One region of the Allobosea sp. RIT-PG3_2 genome, then DNA from elsewhere that is predicted to be linked to it. Evidence: riboswitches for the same ligand, from Rfam matches in the RefSeq annotation. Region 1 holds a riboswitch; the other holds the start of a gene.
What was found. A riboswitch is a leader RNA that binds a small molecule or an ion and turns the genes downstream of it on or off. The one in region 1 is predicted to bind cobalamin.
Positions count from the first base shown of each region.

Region 2: another riboswitch for cobalamin. It lies ahead of AC2FAN_RS17420 (ribonucleoside-diphosphate reductase subunit alpha); the one in region 1 lies ahead of AC2FAN_RS07300 (ABC transporter substrate-binding protein).

Region 1 covers NZ_JBXWCA010000002.1:321,131-328,257, reverse strand. The annotation lists gene AC2FAN_RS07305 (FecCD family ABC transporter permease) at 1-922, opposite strand, end outside; gene AC2FAN_RS07300 (ABC transporter substrate-binding protein) at 919-1,950, opposite strand; cobalamin riboswitch at 2,220-2,430, opposite strand; gene AC2FAN_RS07295 (1-aminocyclopropane-1-carboxylate deaminase/D-cysteine desulfhydrase) at 2,465-3,469, opposite strand; gene AC2FAN_RS07290 ((R)-mandelonitrile lyase) at 3,519-3,914, opposite strand; gene AC2FAN_RS07285 (urease accessory protein UreD) at 4,506-5,351, shown strand; gene AC2FAN_RS07280 (urease subunit gamma) at 5,380-5,682, shown strand; gene AC2FAN_RS07275 (HupE/UreJ family protein) at 5,704-6,285, shown strand; gene AC2FAN_RS07270 (urease subunit beta) at 6,290-6,595, shown strand; gene ureC (urease subunit alpha) at 6,595-7,127, shown strand, end outside.
Region 2 covers NZ_JBXWCA010000005.1:355,028-362,154, reverse strand. The annotation lists gene AC2FAN_RS17425 (ribonucleotide-diphosphate reductase subunit beta) at 1-887, opposite strand, end outside; gene AC2FAN_RS17420 (ribonucleoside-diphosphate reductase subunit alpha) at 1,028-3,955, opposite strand; cobalamin riboswitch at 4,076-4,275, opposite strand; gene AC2FAN_RS17415 (sensor domain-containing diguanylate cyclase) at 4,424-5,647, opposite strand; gene AC2FAN_RS17410 (O-antigen ligase family protein) at 5,846-7,127, shown strand, end outside.

The DNA of each region.
Region 1 (7,127 bases):
GGATCATGAAGACCGCGCCGATCACGAGGCAGGCCGGCAGCAGGCGGGCATGGCCAGAGCCGACGAGGAAACGCGCGGCGTGCGGGATGACGAGGCCGACGAAACCGACCGTGCCGACGATGCTGACCATGGCGGCGGTCATCACCGCCGTCGTCGCGAACAGCACGATCCGCACGCGCAGAACCGCGATGCCGAGCGAGGCGGCGGCGTCGACGCCGAAGGCGAAGGCGTCGAGCGCCTTGGCGTGCAGCATGCAGACGCCGAAGCCGAGCAGGGCGACCGGCGTCGCGATCCATAGATCCGGCCAGCGCACGCCGCCGAAATTGCCGAGCAGCCAGAACATGACGCCACGCGCCTGCTCGGCGCTGGCGAGTGTCGTGACGATGGTTGCCGTCGCGGCGTTGAAGAGCTGCGAGGTCGCGACGCCGGCCAGGATGACGCGGTCGCTGGCGCCGCCCGCCCCCGTCGCGAGCAAAGCGACGGCTGCCAGCGCCGCGCAGGCGCCGATGAAGGCGCCTGTCGACAGGCTGATCGCCACGCCGCCGATGCCGATGCCGAGGATCAGCACCGCGACGGCACCGGTCGAGGCGCCGGCGGAGATGCCGAGGATATAGGGCTCGGCCAGCGGATTGCGCAGCAGCGCCTGCAGGATCGCGCCGGAAAGCGCGAGCGCCCCGCCGCACAATCCGGCCATCAATGCCCGGCTCAGGCGATAGTCGAAGATCACGCCCTGCTGGATCGCGCTGACCGGCAGGTCGAGGTCGAACAGCCCGTTGCCGAGCGCCTTGACGGCGACCTGAAACGGGATCGCCATCTCGCCGATCGTCACCGCCAGCGCCACCGACAAGGTGAGTGCCAGCAGCGACAGCAGCGCGAGACCGATCCGCGCCGGCCAGTTCGGACCGTGGGCGGCGTGGCTCAAGGGGCGATGCCGAAGCTCGCGATCGCCTTGGCGAGCGTCTCGATGCCATCGACCGTATCGAGCCCGGCGCGAGTGGCCCCGACGTCGATGATGACGACGCGGTTGTTCTTCACCGCGTCGAGCTTGCTGGCGACGGCATCCGTCTTCAGGAATTCGAGCTTCTTCTCGATATCGTCGGCCGGGAAGCGGCGGCGGTCCATCCTGACCGTGACGATCACGGCCGGGTTGGCGGCGGCGATGCTCTCCCAGCCCACCAGCGGCCATTCCTCGTTGGTGGTGATGATGTTGCGCGCCCCGAGCTGCGACAGGATATAGGCCGGCACGCCGTTCTTGCCGGCCATGAAGCCGTCGCCCTTGATGTCCTTGCTGGAGAACCAGACGACCACGGGCACGTCCTGCGCCTTCAGCTTTGCGACCTGCTCGACGGCCTTGTCCTCGCGCGCCTTGAGCTCGGCGACGAGCTTCTCGGCGCGGTCGGAAACGTCGAAGATCTGCCCGAACTCGCGGATGTTGCGATAGACCAGCTCCATCGAGAACATCTGCGTGCGCACGCCGTCGCCGGGGCCGGAATTGTCCTTGCCGACGCAATCGGTCGGCGAGACATAGGTCGGCACCTTGACCTTGTGGAACTGGTCGCGCTTGCCGACGATGCCGTTCGGCCCGAGATGCCATTCGAACATCGCGGTGACGAGGTCTGGCTCCTGGCCGACGACGGCCTCGAAGCTCGGGTCGTTGTCGGCGAGGCGCTTCACCTTGGCGTTGACGGCCTCATAGGACTTGGCGACCGGCGAGAACCAGACGGCGGTGCCGACGACACGGTCGCCGAGGCCGAGCGCATAAAGGATTTCCGTCTGGGTCTGTCCGAGCGCGACGACGCGCTTGGGCGGGGCGGCGAAGGTGATCGTCTCCCGGCAGTTCTCCAGCGTCAGTGGATACTGCGTCGGAGCTGCCGAGGCGGCGGCGGCGAAGAGGACGCTGCCGGCGGCCGCGGCGAGCAAGGCGGGAACGAACTGGAAGGCACGACGCATGAACGGGACCGGCTTGGAGAGGGCGTCACGGCAGCGGAGCAGCGAGGCCCCGGCGCAACGGACATCAAGTGTAACAATGTTGCATTTCTCATAGGTCGCGCGACGCGGGCGCGTCAAGTGACGTGCGGCCTGCGCGGCGGCATCAGCGGATATCGTGGACATGGATTTCATCGCTCCCCGAAATGAGCGCGGGGAGTCTGGGCGGATACGGCCGGATGCGGGTCTGGGGACGCCGCCGACGCGCATCCCTCCGGAACACCCCGCCCGAAAGACGTCTCGCGATCGCGGCAGGTCTCCTGGCTCGCGGGTCGACGCCTGATCCGCCCGGCCTTCCCAGTGCGCGGGGCACCAGTGGACGATGGACGGAAGGCTCACCGCTTACAGTTGCGGGGGCAGCCTCGGCTTCGGCGAAAGGCGCCTCACCGAATTCCCTCTTAGCTCCGGGGTGCAACCCGGAGAACCTCGATCGACCGGCACCATAGGGCGGCGCCGAGGCGCGTCAAGCGGGCAGACGCTACGTCACCGTCCTGAACAATCCGAACTGTGAGAACAATGCGGCAGTGCCGCCGGTATGGATCACGCAGGCCGGCTCGCCGCCAGCGATCCGGCCCTCGGTGAGCGCGTCGAGGAAGCCGGCACAGGTCTTCGCCGTATAGACATGCTCGATGAGGATGCCCTCGGTGCGGGCGAAGGCCAGGATGGCGGCCTCCGAGGCCGGGGTCGGCACGCCCCAGCCGCCGCCGAGCTGCTCCATGTGATATTGCGGCAGCGCCGCATCGAGCGGCGCGACATCGAGCCCGGTCCGGTCGCGCAGGCCCTCATAGATGCGCCGGACATGCTCCTCCAGCTCCGCTCGCTCGTATTCGACGCTGACGAGATGGAGCTGGAAGGGATGCCCGAGCAGGGCATTGCCGAAGATGAAGCCGGCCTCTGTCGGCCCCATCGAGCCGGCGAGAAAGACGTGCCTGATCGGCGCCTCTTCCCGCTGCGACTGTTCGTGCAGCTCGAAGGCGGCCCGGACATAACCCATCGCGCCGAGCACGGGGTCGCCGACGATGTAGGGCTTCCGCCCCTGACGCGCGAGTTCCGCCGCCGCTTCGGCGAGCGCGGCGTTGCGCTCGCCTTCATCGACGGCCCCGATAAAGCGCAGCTCGGCGCCGAACAGTCGGTTCAGGAAGGAGCGCTCGCGATTCTCCGGCGTATCCGGCGCATTGTGCAGGACGATGCAGTCGAGACCGACGAGCGAGGCAGCCGCGGCCGTGAGGCGGCAGAGATTGGAGGTCGCGCCGCCTCCGACCAGAAGGATATCGGCCTTCTCGCGCAGCGCAGCGCCCAGCCAGTATTCGAGGCTCCGCAGCTTGTTGCCGCCGAGCGCGATCTCCATCAGGTCGTCGCGCTTGATGTAGACGCCGGGCCGGCCGAGCTTCTCCTCGAAACGGCGCAGCCTCTGGAGCGGCGTCGGAGCCTGGACGAGGGCATGGCGCGGCTCGCGCAAAAGGGTGGAAGGCTGAGGCGTCATCGTCCCGTTCGCGGTAGGGCGTGGTCAGGCTGGGTCGAATGAGCGGCGATCAGCCGCCGTACTGGGCGTCCGAGACCTGCTCCAACCATTCCACGACCTTGCCGTTCTCGGCTTCCTGAATGGCGATATGGGTCATGCCCGTTGCCGGCGCCGCGCCATGCCAGTGCTTTTCGCCGGGCGGGAACCAGACCACGTCGCCCGGTCGAATCTCCTCGATCGGCCCACCCCAGCGCTGCACCCGGCCGGCACCGCTGACGACGACCAGCGTCTGGCCGAGCGGGTGGGTGTGCCAGGCCGTCCGCGCGCCCGGCTCGAAGGTGACGCTGGCGCCCTGCACGCGCTCCGGCGCATGCGGATTGAAGAGGGGGTCGATCCGGACCGATCCGGTGAACCAGTCGGCCGGTCCCTTCCCGGACGGCCGGGAGCCGGCGCGCATGATCTCCATGGTGATCTCCTCGTCTCCGGCGCTGCGGAAGGCGCTCGGGATATTGCGACGATACGCGATCGGTTGGGAATCGCCTCGTCCGCTACGGGCATAGACCGGGAAGCGCCGTGCCGACAGAGGCGTTCGGACTGAACGAGGCCGGCGCGCCTTGGCGGTGATGATCGGTTGAGCACCCCTGAGGGTTTGGCTCGCAAAGCGGGCGATTGATGCCGCTTTATTGTGCAAATCAGTTTCTTGGATGGCGTCATCGATGGCCTCGGCCAGCTGAGGACCGAATGGTCGGTGCCTCCTGCCGCTTTTGAATGCAGGTGATGGCACTGAAGCGCAGTGCAAACGCGCCCGCCAGCCGGCGCGGGCCGATCAATCCTTTGCCGCGGACGAGCCACTCTGATCGCAATGACATTGAGCTCTCCCGGCTGGCATATCACTTGCGTCTTTTTTCGGCAGCAGAGGGGAATGCGGCGTGCGTGTGGCTTGGCGGGATCGCGATGGGGGAAGAGCTGTGCGGCTTGCGATCCGCCTGACGCTGGGCATCGGTGCGGCAGGAGTCGAAGCTGAGGCCTTCGTCCCGAAGCGGAAGCGGCGTTGAAGATGCTGTTGGCTGCCGATAGTGCGGCGATGCAGGGCGCCGGACCGCCACGGATGCAGCGTGCTGTCGGCCATGCCGGCGTGAGTTTTCGGTCGCTGGATGGGACGACGCGTCTCGAACGTCTCTTCCAGGATGGCTGCGCCAAGATACGCTTGCCCAAGACGCTGGGCGTCGACGATCCGCAGGCGATCCTCATCAACACCGCAGGCGGCCTGACGGGCGGCGACCGCCTGGCCACCGATGTGAATCTCGGCGCGAATACCGCGGCTTGCGTGACCACGCAGGCCTGCGAGCGTGTCTATCGCTCGACGGGGCCGGATGCGACGCTCAACAATCATCTGCGCGTCTCGGCCGGCGCGCGGCTCGCCTGGCTGCCGCAGGAGACGATCCTGTTCGATGGCGGCCGCCTCTCCCGCCGGCTCGACGCCGATCTCGAGGGCGATGCCGAACTGGTTGCTGTCGAGGCCGTGCTCTTCGGCCGGATGGCGATGGGCGAGACGCTGCGCAGCGGGCTTCTGCATGATCGCTGGCGGGTGCGTCGCAACGGTCGGCTGATCTTCGCCGACGATCTGCGTTTCGAGGGTGATATCGCCGCGCGCATGGCGCCGCAGGCGGTTATGGCCGGCCGGCGCGCCATGGCGACGGTGCTGTTCACTGGGGCCGCGCCCGAGCGCTTTCTTGAGTTGGCCCGATCCATCATTGGACCAGCCGGCGGCGCCAGCGCGTGGAACGGCAAGTTCCTGGCGCGGCTGGTCGAGGAGACCGGGCTCGCTCTGCGGCGGCGGCTGGAGCCGCTGCTGACCCTGCTGATGGGCGGCCGTTCGCTGCCCAAGGTCTGGCAACTCTAGCAAGGCCCGGAAACTCTAGGATGACGGCATGAACCTGACACCGCGCGAGAAGGACAAGCTCTTGATCTCGATGGCCGCCATGGTGGCGCGCCGCAGGCTCGAGCGCGGCGTCAAGCTGAACCATCCCGAAGCGATCGCGCTGATCTCGGATTTCGTCGTCGAAGGCGCGCGCGATGGCCGCAGCGTCGCCGAGCTGATGGAAGCCGGGGCGCATGTCGTCGGCCGGGCGCAGGTCATGGAAGGCGTCGCCGAGATGATCCACGACGTGCAGGTCGAAGCGACCTTTCCCGACGGCACCAAGCTCGTCACCGTCCATGAACCGATCCGCTGACGTCCCGACACAGAGGCTGCCATGAAGAGACTGTCGATCGCCCTGATCCTGAGCGTTGGTGCCGCGAGCCCGGCCTTCGCCCATCTCAACCCGGCCGAGCATGGCTCGTTTGCGGCCGGCTTCTCGCATCCGCTCTTCGGCGTGGACCATATCCTGGCGATGGTCGGCGTCGGCCTCTGGGCGTTCCTTGTCGGCGGGCGCGCGATCTGGGCGATCCCGCTCGCTTTCGTCGTCACGATGATGCTCGGCTTCGCCGCGGCGCTGGCGGGCATCGGTTTGCCCTTCGTCGAGCCGGTGATCGCCGCCTCCGTCGTCGTGCTCGGCATGCTCGCGCTCGTCGCGCTGCAGGTGCCGACGCCGGTCGGCATGGCGGTGGTCGGCTTCTTCGCGCTGTTCCACGGCTATGCCCATGGCGGCGAACTGGGCGAGGCGACCAGCACGTCCTTCATGGTCGGCTTCGCGCTGGCGACGGCGCTGCTGCATGCGGTCGGCGTCGGCGTCGGTTTTGCCGGCAATGCGCTTTCGCATCGCGGGCGCATGGCGGCGCGCGTCGCCGGTGGCCTGACCGCGCTCGGCGGCCTCTGGCTGGTCGCGGGAGCCTGACGCGATGATCCCCGGAGAGGTCTTCCCCGCTGCCGGCGACATCGTCCTCAACGAGGGGGCGGCGCAGGTGACCCTGCTCGTCGCCAATACCGGCGACAGGCCGATCCAGGTCGGCTCGCACTACCATTTCTTTGAGACCAACGCGGCGCTCGATTTCGACCGTGCCGCCGCGCGCGGCATGCGGCTCGACATCGCCGCCGGCACCGCCGTGCGCTTCGAGCCCGGCCAGCAGCGCGAGGTCCGCCTCGTGCCACTCGGCGGCGGGCGGGCCGTCTACGGCTTCCAGCAGAAGGTGATGGGGAAACTCTGATGCCGGCCACGCTCTCCCACGCCGCCTATGCCCAGATGTACGGACCGACGGTCGGCGACCGGGTCCGCCTCGCCGATACAGACCTGATCATCGAGGTCGAGAAGGACTTCACGATCTATGGCGAGGAGGTGAAGTTCGGCGGCGGCAAGGTCATCCGCGACGGCATGGGCCAGAGCCAGGCGAGCCGCGCCGAGGGCGCGGTCGATACCGTCATCACCAACGCGCTGATCGTCGATCACTGGGGCATCGTTAAGGCCGATGTCGGGTTGAGGGACGGCGTCATCGTCGCCATCGGCAAGGCCGGCAACCCGGACACCCAGCCCGGCGTCACCATCATCATCGGCCCGGGCACCGAGGCGATCGCCGGCGAGGGCAAGATACTCACCGCCGGCGGCGTCGATGCGCACATCCACTTCATCTGCCCGCAGCAGATCGACGAAGCGCTGATGGCGGGCATCACCACCATGCTCGGCGGCGGCACCGGCCCGGCCCATGGCACGCTGGCGACGACCTGCACCCCCGGCCCCTGGCA
Region 2 (7,127 bases), on a different contig from region 1:
GCTTCCAGCTCGGCCGCATCGCGGATCATGCCGCGCACCTCGTCCTGGAAGGCCCTGGTCCAGAGATGCGGGTTCTCGATCTTGATCTGGTTGATCACGTCGATGCCGAAGTTCAGATGGATCGACTCGTCGCGCAGGATGTACTGATACTGCTCGGCGATGCCGACCATCTTGTTGCGCCGGCCGAGCGAGAGGATCTGCGCGAAGCCGGTGTAGAACCACATGCCCTCGAAGATCGCGTAGAAGGTGATCAGGTCGCGCAGCAGCGCCTGGTCGTTCTCGGGTGTCCCCGTGCTGAAATCGGGGTCCTCGATGCTCTGCGTATGCTTCAGCGCCCACGCCGCCTTGTCGGTGATCGAAGGCACCTCGCGATACATGTTGAACAGCTCGCCCTCGTCGAGGCCGAGACTCTCGACGATGTACTGGAAGGTGTGCGTGTGGATCGCTTCCTCGAAGGCCTGGCGCAGCAGATATTGCCGGCATTCCGGGTTGGTCAGGTGGCGATAGATCGCGAGCACAATGTTATTGGCGACGAGGCTCTCGGACGCCGCGAAGAAGCCGAGATTGCGCTTGAGCATGCGCCGCTCGTCCTCGGTCAGCCCGTCCTTCGACTTCCACAGCGCGATATCGGCCTGCATCGAGACCTCGGTCGGCATCCAGTGGTTGTTGCAGCCGGCGAGATACTTCTCCCAAGCCCATTTGTACTTTAGCGGCAGGAGTTGATTCACGTCGGCGCGGCAGTTGATCATCCGCTTCTCGTCGACGCTGACGCGCCCGCCGGTGCGGTCGATGGCGCCCAGCCCGGTGGCGTCGGCCGCGGGTGTCGGGTTGGTCAGGATGGCGGGGTTGGCCGGGGTCGCGGGCTTGGTGTCGGACCAGTCGAGCATGGGAAAATTCCGTTCGTGAAATGAAGGGCGTCATGCTCGGGCCTGACCGAGCATCTCCGGCCAAAGGAGGGGTCCAGCGCCCTCCTCCGGTCGAGATTCTCGGGTCTGCGCTTCGCTTCGCCCGAGAATGACGGCGGTTGTTACTGGCAGGCTTCGCAGGTCGGGTCGTCGATCGAGCAGGCGTTGGGCACGGCCATGCCGTTCTCCAGCGGGATATCGACCAGGATCGGCGCGGCCACGACAGGCGCCTTTGCTGCGACCGGCACGCCAGACGAGACCGCGTTGAGCTTGCCGTCCGTCCCCTTCAGCGTCGACTTCTCGACATGGGTCGCCGAAAGCGCGCGCAGGTAATAGGTCGTCTTCAGGCCGAGCCGCCAAGCCAAGCGATAAGCCTCGTCGAGCTTCCGGCCCGAGGGCTGCGCCATGTAGAGGTTGAGCGACTGGCCCTGGTCGATCCATTTCTGCCGGCGCGCCGCGGCGCGGATGAGCCAGCTCGTCTCGATCTCGAAGGAGGTCGCGTAGAGCGCCTTGAGGTCGTCCGGAACGCGGTCGATCCCGCTGACCTTGCCGTCATAGTATTTCAGGTCAGAGACCATCACCTCGTCCCAAAGCCCCCTCGCCTTCAGGTCGCGCACGAGCCCGGCATTCACCACGGTGAAGTCGCCGGACATGTTGGCCTTGACGTAGAGCTGGCTGTAGGACGGCTCGATCGACTGCGAGACGCCGACGATGTTGGAGATCGTCGCGGTCGGCGCGATCGCCATCGTGTTCGAATTGCGCATGCCGATGGTCTTCACCCGCTCGCGCAGCGGCTCCCAGTCCAGCGTCGCCGAGCGGTCGAGCTCGACATCGCCGTCGCGGGCTTCCGAGAGGATGTCGAGCGAGTCGATCGGCAGGATGCCCTTCGACCAGAGCGAGCCCTCGAAGCTCGGATAGCGGCCGCGCTCGGCGGCGAGATCGACCGAGGCCGAGATCGCATGGAAGCTGATAGCCTCCATGGAGCTGTCGGCGAAGGCGACCGCGCCTTCCGAAGCCGCCGGCAGGCGCAGGGTCTGCAGCGAGTCCTGGAAGCCCATGATGCCGAGGCCCACCGGGCGATGGCGCAGGTTGGAACGGCGCGCCTCCGGGATCGTGTAGAAATTGATGTCGACGACATTGTCGAGCATCCGCATGGCGGTCTTCACCGTCTTCGCCAACCGGGCCTGGTCGAGCCCCTCCGCCGTCACATGGGCAAAGAGGTTGACCGAGCCGAGATTGCAGACCGCGACCTCATCGGCCGAGGTGTTGAGCGTGATCTCGGTGCAGAGATTGGACGAATGCACGACGCCGGCATGCTGCTGAGGCGAGCGCAGATTGCAGGCATCCTTGAAGGTGATCCAGGGATGCCCGGTCTCGAATAGCATGGTCAGCATCTTGCGCCAGAGATCGAGCGCGGCCACGCGCTTGAACACCTTGAGCTCGCCGCGGTCGGCCTTGGCCTCATAGGCTTCATAGGCCGCCTTGAACGGCTTGCCGTAGAGGTCGTGCAGGTCCGGCGTCTCGTCGGGCGAGAACAGCGTCCACTGGCCGCCGGCCGCGACGCGCTGCATGAACAGGTCGGGAATCCAGTTCGCCGTGTTCATGTCATGGGTGCGGCGGCGGTCATCGCCGGTGTTCTTGCGGAGATCGAGGAACTCCTCGATGTCGACATGCCAGGTCTCGAGATAGGCGCAGACCGCGCCCTTTCGCTTGCCGCCCTGGTTGACCGCGATCGCCGTGTCGTTGGCGACCTTCAGGAACGGCACGATGCCCTGGCTCTCGCCATTGGTGCCCTTGATATGGGCGCCCAATCCGCGCACCGGCGTCCAGTCGTTGCCGAGACCGCCGGAATACTTGGCCAGAAGCGCATTGTCCTTCACCGCCTTGAAGATGCCGTCGAGATCGTCGGCAACGGTGGTCAGGAAGCAGGAGGACAGCTGCGGGCGGAGCGTGCCCGAATTGAACAGCGTCGGCGTCGAGGCCATGAAATCGAAGGACGACAGCAGATCGTAGAACTCGATCGCCCGCGCCTCGCGATCGATCTCGCGGATGGCGAGGCCCATCGCGACGCGCATGAAAAAGGCCTGTGGCAGCTCGAAGCGGTTCCCGCGGACATGCAGGAAGTAGCGGTCGTAAAGCGTCTGGAAGCCGAGATAGTCGAAATGCAGGTCGCGCTCGGGCTTGAGAGCGGTAGCGATGCGGGCGAGATCGAAACGGCCGAGTTCGGGATCGATCAGCTCGTTCTCGATGCCGGTCTTCACATAGGCATGGAAGTAGTCGGCATAACGCCCTGACATTTCGGCCTGCGTCGCCTGTTCGGCATGGCCATGGACGAAGCTCAGCGCCTCGCGCCGCAGCTTGTCGAGCAGGAGCCGCGCCGAGACCTTGGCATAGTTCGGCTCGGACTCGATCAGGGTGCGCGCGGCCAGGATCGGGGCGAGCGCCAGCTCGTCGAGCGAGATGCCGTCGTAGAGATTGCGCTGCGCCTCGGCGAGGACCGGTTCCGCCAAAACGCCATCGAGCCCGGCGCAAGCTTCGCGCACCACCTTGGCCAATCGCCCGGCATCGAGCGGCACCAGCACGCCGTCGGCGAGCTTCATCCGCAGCGACGGGGCTGCGGCTGCGGCGGGCTTCGCCTCGGCCAGCGCCCTCGCCCGCTCCCGCGTCCGCTCGTCGCGATAAAGCACATAGGCGCGGGCGACCTTGTGATGCTCGGAGCGCATCAGCGCGAGTTCGACCTGGTCCTGCACGTCCTCGATATGGAAGGTGCGGCCGGCATCGGCGCGGCGCGTCAGGCCGGCGACGATCTGCGTGGTGAGGTCGGCGACGATGTCGTGGATGCGGCGCGAGGCGGCGGCGCTCGAGCCCTCGACAGCCAGGAACGCCTTGGTCAGGGCCACTGCGATCTTGGAGGCATCGAAGGGCGTGACCGCGCCGTTGCGGCGGATCACCTGGAAGCCCGGCTCGCTCGCGACGGCGCGCGGCTGCGATACGGTTTCGGCACTGTACGGCGCCGGCGCAGGCCGTTCGGCTTCAACGGAAAGAGACATCGGCTTCAAACCCCAAGATCAAGATGTTGGGGGCAAAGGCCAAGGCGGACGCGTGGAAAGGGCGCGCGACAAAGAGAGGCCGCGACCTGCCAGCGCACCACCGGGACACCCCGCCCGCGGACGTTAACTAGGGTCGCGGCAGGTCTCCTGGCTCGCGGGTCGTCGTTCTCGTCCGTCTTCCCAAGGCCTTGCGACCTCAGTGACTTAACGCTGGACGAGAACTCACCGCTGACAGTTGCGGGGGCAGCGCCGGCTTCGCACCGGCTTCCCTCTTAGCTCTCGATCTTGCGATTCGAGAGACCGTGACCACTACATTTAGCGGTCATTTCCATTCATCCGTCAATTGCTCGTATGCGCTGGATACAAGCCGTTGTGGAAAGCGGGGATGAATGGCTCAGCAGCTGCCGTCGAACCCCTGAAGTGCCGCGCACGCACACGCAACGCCACCGGCGCTCCATCTGAACCACCTCAGGCGAACTGAACGTCGATCTCAGGGCCAGCCTTGCGGACCACATGCGCGAAACGCGAGAAGTTATCGGCTTCGATGGCGAGCTTGAAACGGCTGGGCACCCCGGCCGAATCGATCACGGCAAGGCTGGCGCCCTCGTCGGAAAGGCGTTTGACGGTACAGTCTATCACCGAGCGGCCACCGTTGAACACGATGCTGCCGGCCTTGAGCACGCGCCGACCGAAGGGCGAGCTGCTCGCAGCGCCTGCATGGGCCGCAATGCAGCGATTGCGACCCGCGGTCTTGGCGGCATAGAGCGCCTCGTCAGCCTGCTGAAGCACGGCTTCGAGGTCCGATGCGGCAGTTGAAAGCGCCGCGATGCCGAAGCTCGCGGTCACGGTGAACGGTCCGCCGACGCCTTCGAAACGCTGGGCGGCGATGCTTTCCCGCAGCTTCTGCGCGACGCTGAGAGCGGCCTGCAGCCCCGTATGCGGCAGCAGAATCGCGAATTCCTCGCCCCCGAGGCGCCCGATCAGGTCGCTCTGGCGCAGCAGGTCGCGGCAGGCGGCCACGGTGCCGGTCAGCACGGTGTCCCCGCCGGCATGGCCCTGCGTGTCGTTGACGGTCTTGAAGTGGTCGAGGTCGAAGGCGATACAGCTCGTCTCATGGCGATGGCGCAACGCGAGTGCGATCGCCTTGCCGGCTTCATTGCGGAAGGCGCGGCGCGAGAGTGCCCCGGTCAGGACATCGGTGGACACGAGCAGACGCAACCTGAGCTCGTCCATCACGATCGCGGCGAGATCGGCGAGGATCGCAACGTCCTCTCCATCGAAGGCGCGGGGCGCGGTGTCCATGGCGCAGAGCGTGCCGATATTGTGACCGCCCTCGCCTCGCAGCGGTATGCCGGCATAGAAGCGCAGATGCGGCGCGCCGGTGACGAGTGGATTGTCGGTGAAACGCGGATCCGCACGGGTATCGGGCACGATCAACGGCTCGCCGCGGCGGATCGTGACGTCGCAGAGCGCGCTACGCCGATCTCCTTCGCAGTCGGACAAGCCCTCGCGCGACTTGAACCACTGCCGGTGGCCATCGAGGAAAGTCACGGTCGCCATCGGCACCTTCAATGTGCGGCGAACGAGGCGCGTGATCCGGTCGAAGGATTCCTCGCCCGGCGTATCGAGGATGTCGTACTGCGCCAGCTCGTCCAGGCGGGCCTGCTCGCTCGCGGCGGCGGGGACGGACATGGTTGCTCCCGATTCGATCTTATGCTTATGGCGCGAAGCTCAACGCGTCGGCGTAAAAGAGACGTAAACGGCAGCGTCGTCAGATGCTTTTGCCGTCAGGCCGCCGGAGTTAGAGGCCCTTAATATGTCAGAGCCTACGATGTCGACAGCCAGCCCGGCTCCCCGGAGCAAGGTCGTCCAGTCCAACGCGAAGCGGCCATGAGCGAGAGCGTCCAGGGCTCGATCACCAACCAGCCGGCACGATCCGGCTCAACCGCGCATATTGCCGGCACGGGCGCGCTCGGCAACGCCCTCGCCGGCTTCGGCCTGTTCGTGCTGATGATGTCGCTCCAGCCCTTCGCCGGGCCGCCCGAGGCGACTGCGCCAGGCGAATCCACTGGTAATATCGTCAACCAGATCGGCTATTTCGTCCTTGGCCTCGCATTTTTGGTCGCGATGCTGAGCTTGACGCAGCGAGCGGTTCTGGCTCGGCTCGGCAGCGGCAGCTGGGCGATCATCTTCGGCATCGCAGCGCTTTCAGCCGCCCAGTCGCTCGATCCGACCGCGTCTTTGCGCGGACTTCTGCTCGCGGCGATCGTGATGACCATCATTGCCGGCGTGCTTGTCCTGCCGCGCGACGAACGAAGCTTCGCGACGGCCGCAGCCAATGCCTGCCTCGTGCTGCTGGCACTGGTCTACGGGGCGCTACTGCTCGCGCCGCATCTCGCCGTCCACAGCTCGGAAGGCGCCGAAGGCGTCCATGCCGGCGACTGGCGCGGCCACCTCAGCCACAAGAACTTCGCGGCACCGGTTTTCTCGATCATGGCGATGTTCGGCATCTACGCCTGGCGCAGCGGGTTGCGCTGGCGCGGCGGCCTGATCGCGGCGCTCGGCGTGCTCTTCGTGCTCAACAGCGGCTCCAAGACGACACTGGGCTTCCTGCCGCTGACGATCGGCCTCGTATTCCTGAGCCGCATCACCGGACGGCCCGGCCTGACGATCCTGCTGCACCTCGTCCTGGTCGCGACCATCGCCGCCCTGACCGTCGGCTCCGTCATCTCGCCGCAGTTCCACGCGCTCAGCGCGGCGCTGATCTCCGATCCGACCTTCACTGGCCGCGACGAGATCTGGAAATTCGCGCTCCGGCACATCGCCGAGCGGCCCTGGCTCGGCTACGGCTACGCCAGCTTCTGGCAAACGCCGATCGTCACCGGCCTCGAGGAGAACTTCGAGGCAAGCTGGGATGTGCGCGGCATCGGCTCCGGCCACAACAGCTATCTCGACGCGGCGCTGGCCTTCGGCGTCCCGGGTGCGGCGGTGATGATCTATCTGCTGATGGGCAAGCCGCTGCTGAACTATCTCGCGAGTTGGCGTGCGCCGGCCAATCGCAGGCTGGCGGATCTCTTCGTCATGATCGTGATCTTCATGACCTATGTCGGCATGCTGGAAGCGTTCCTGCTCAATCGCGCCGACCCGCTCTGGGTCCTGTTCGCGCTGGCGG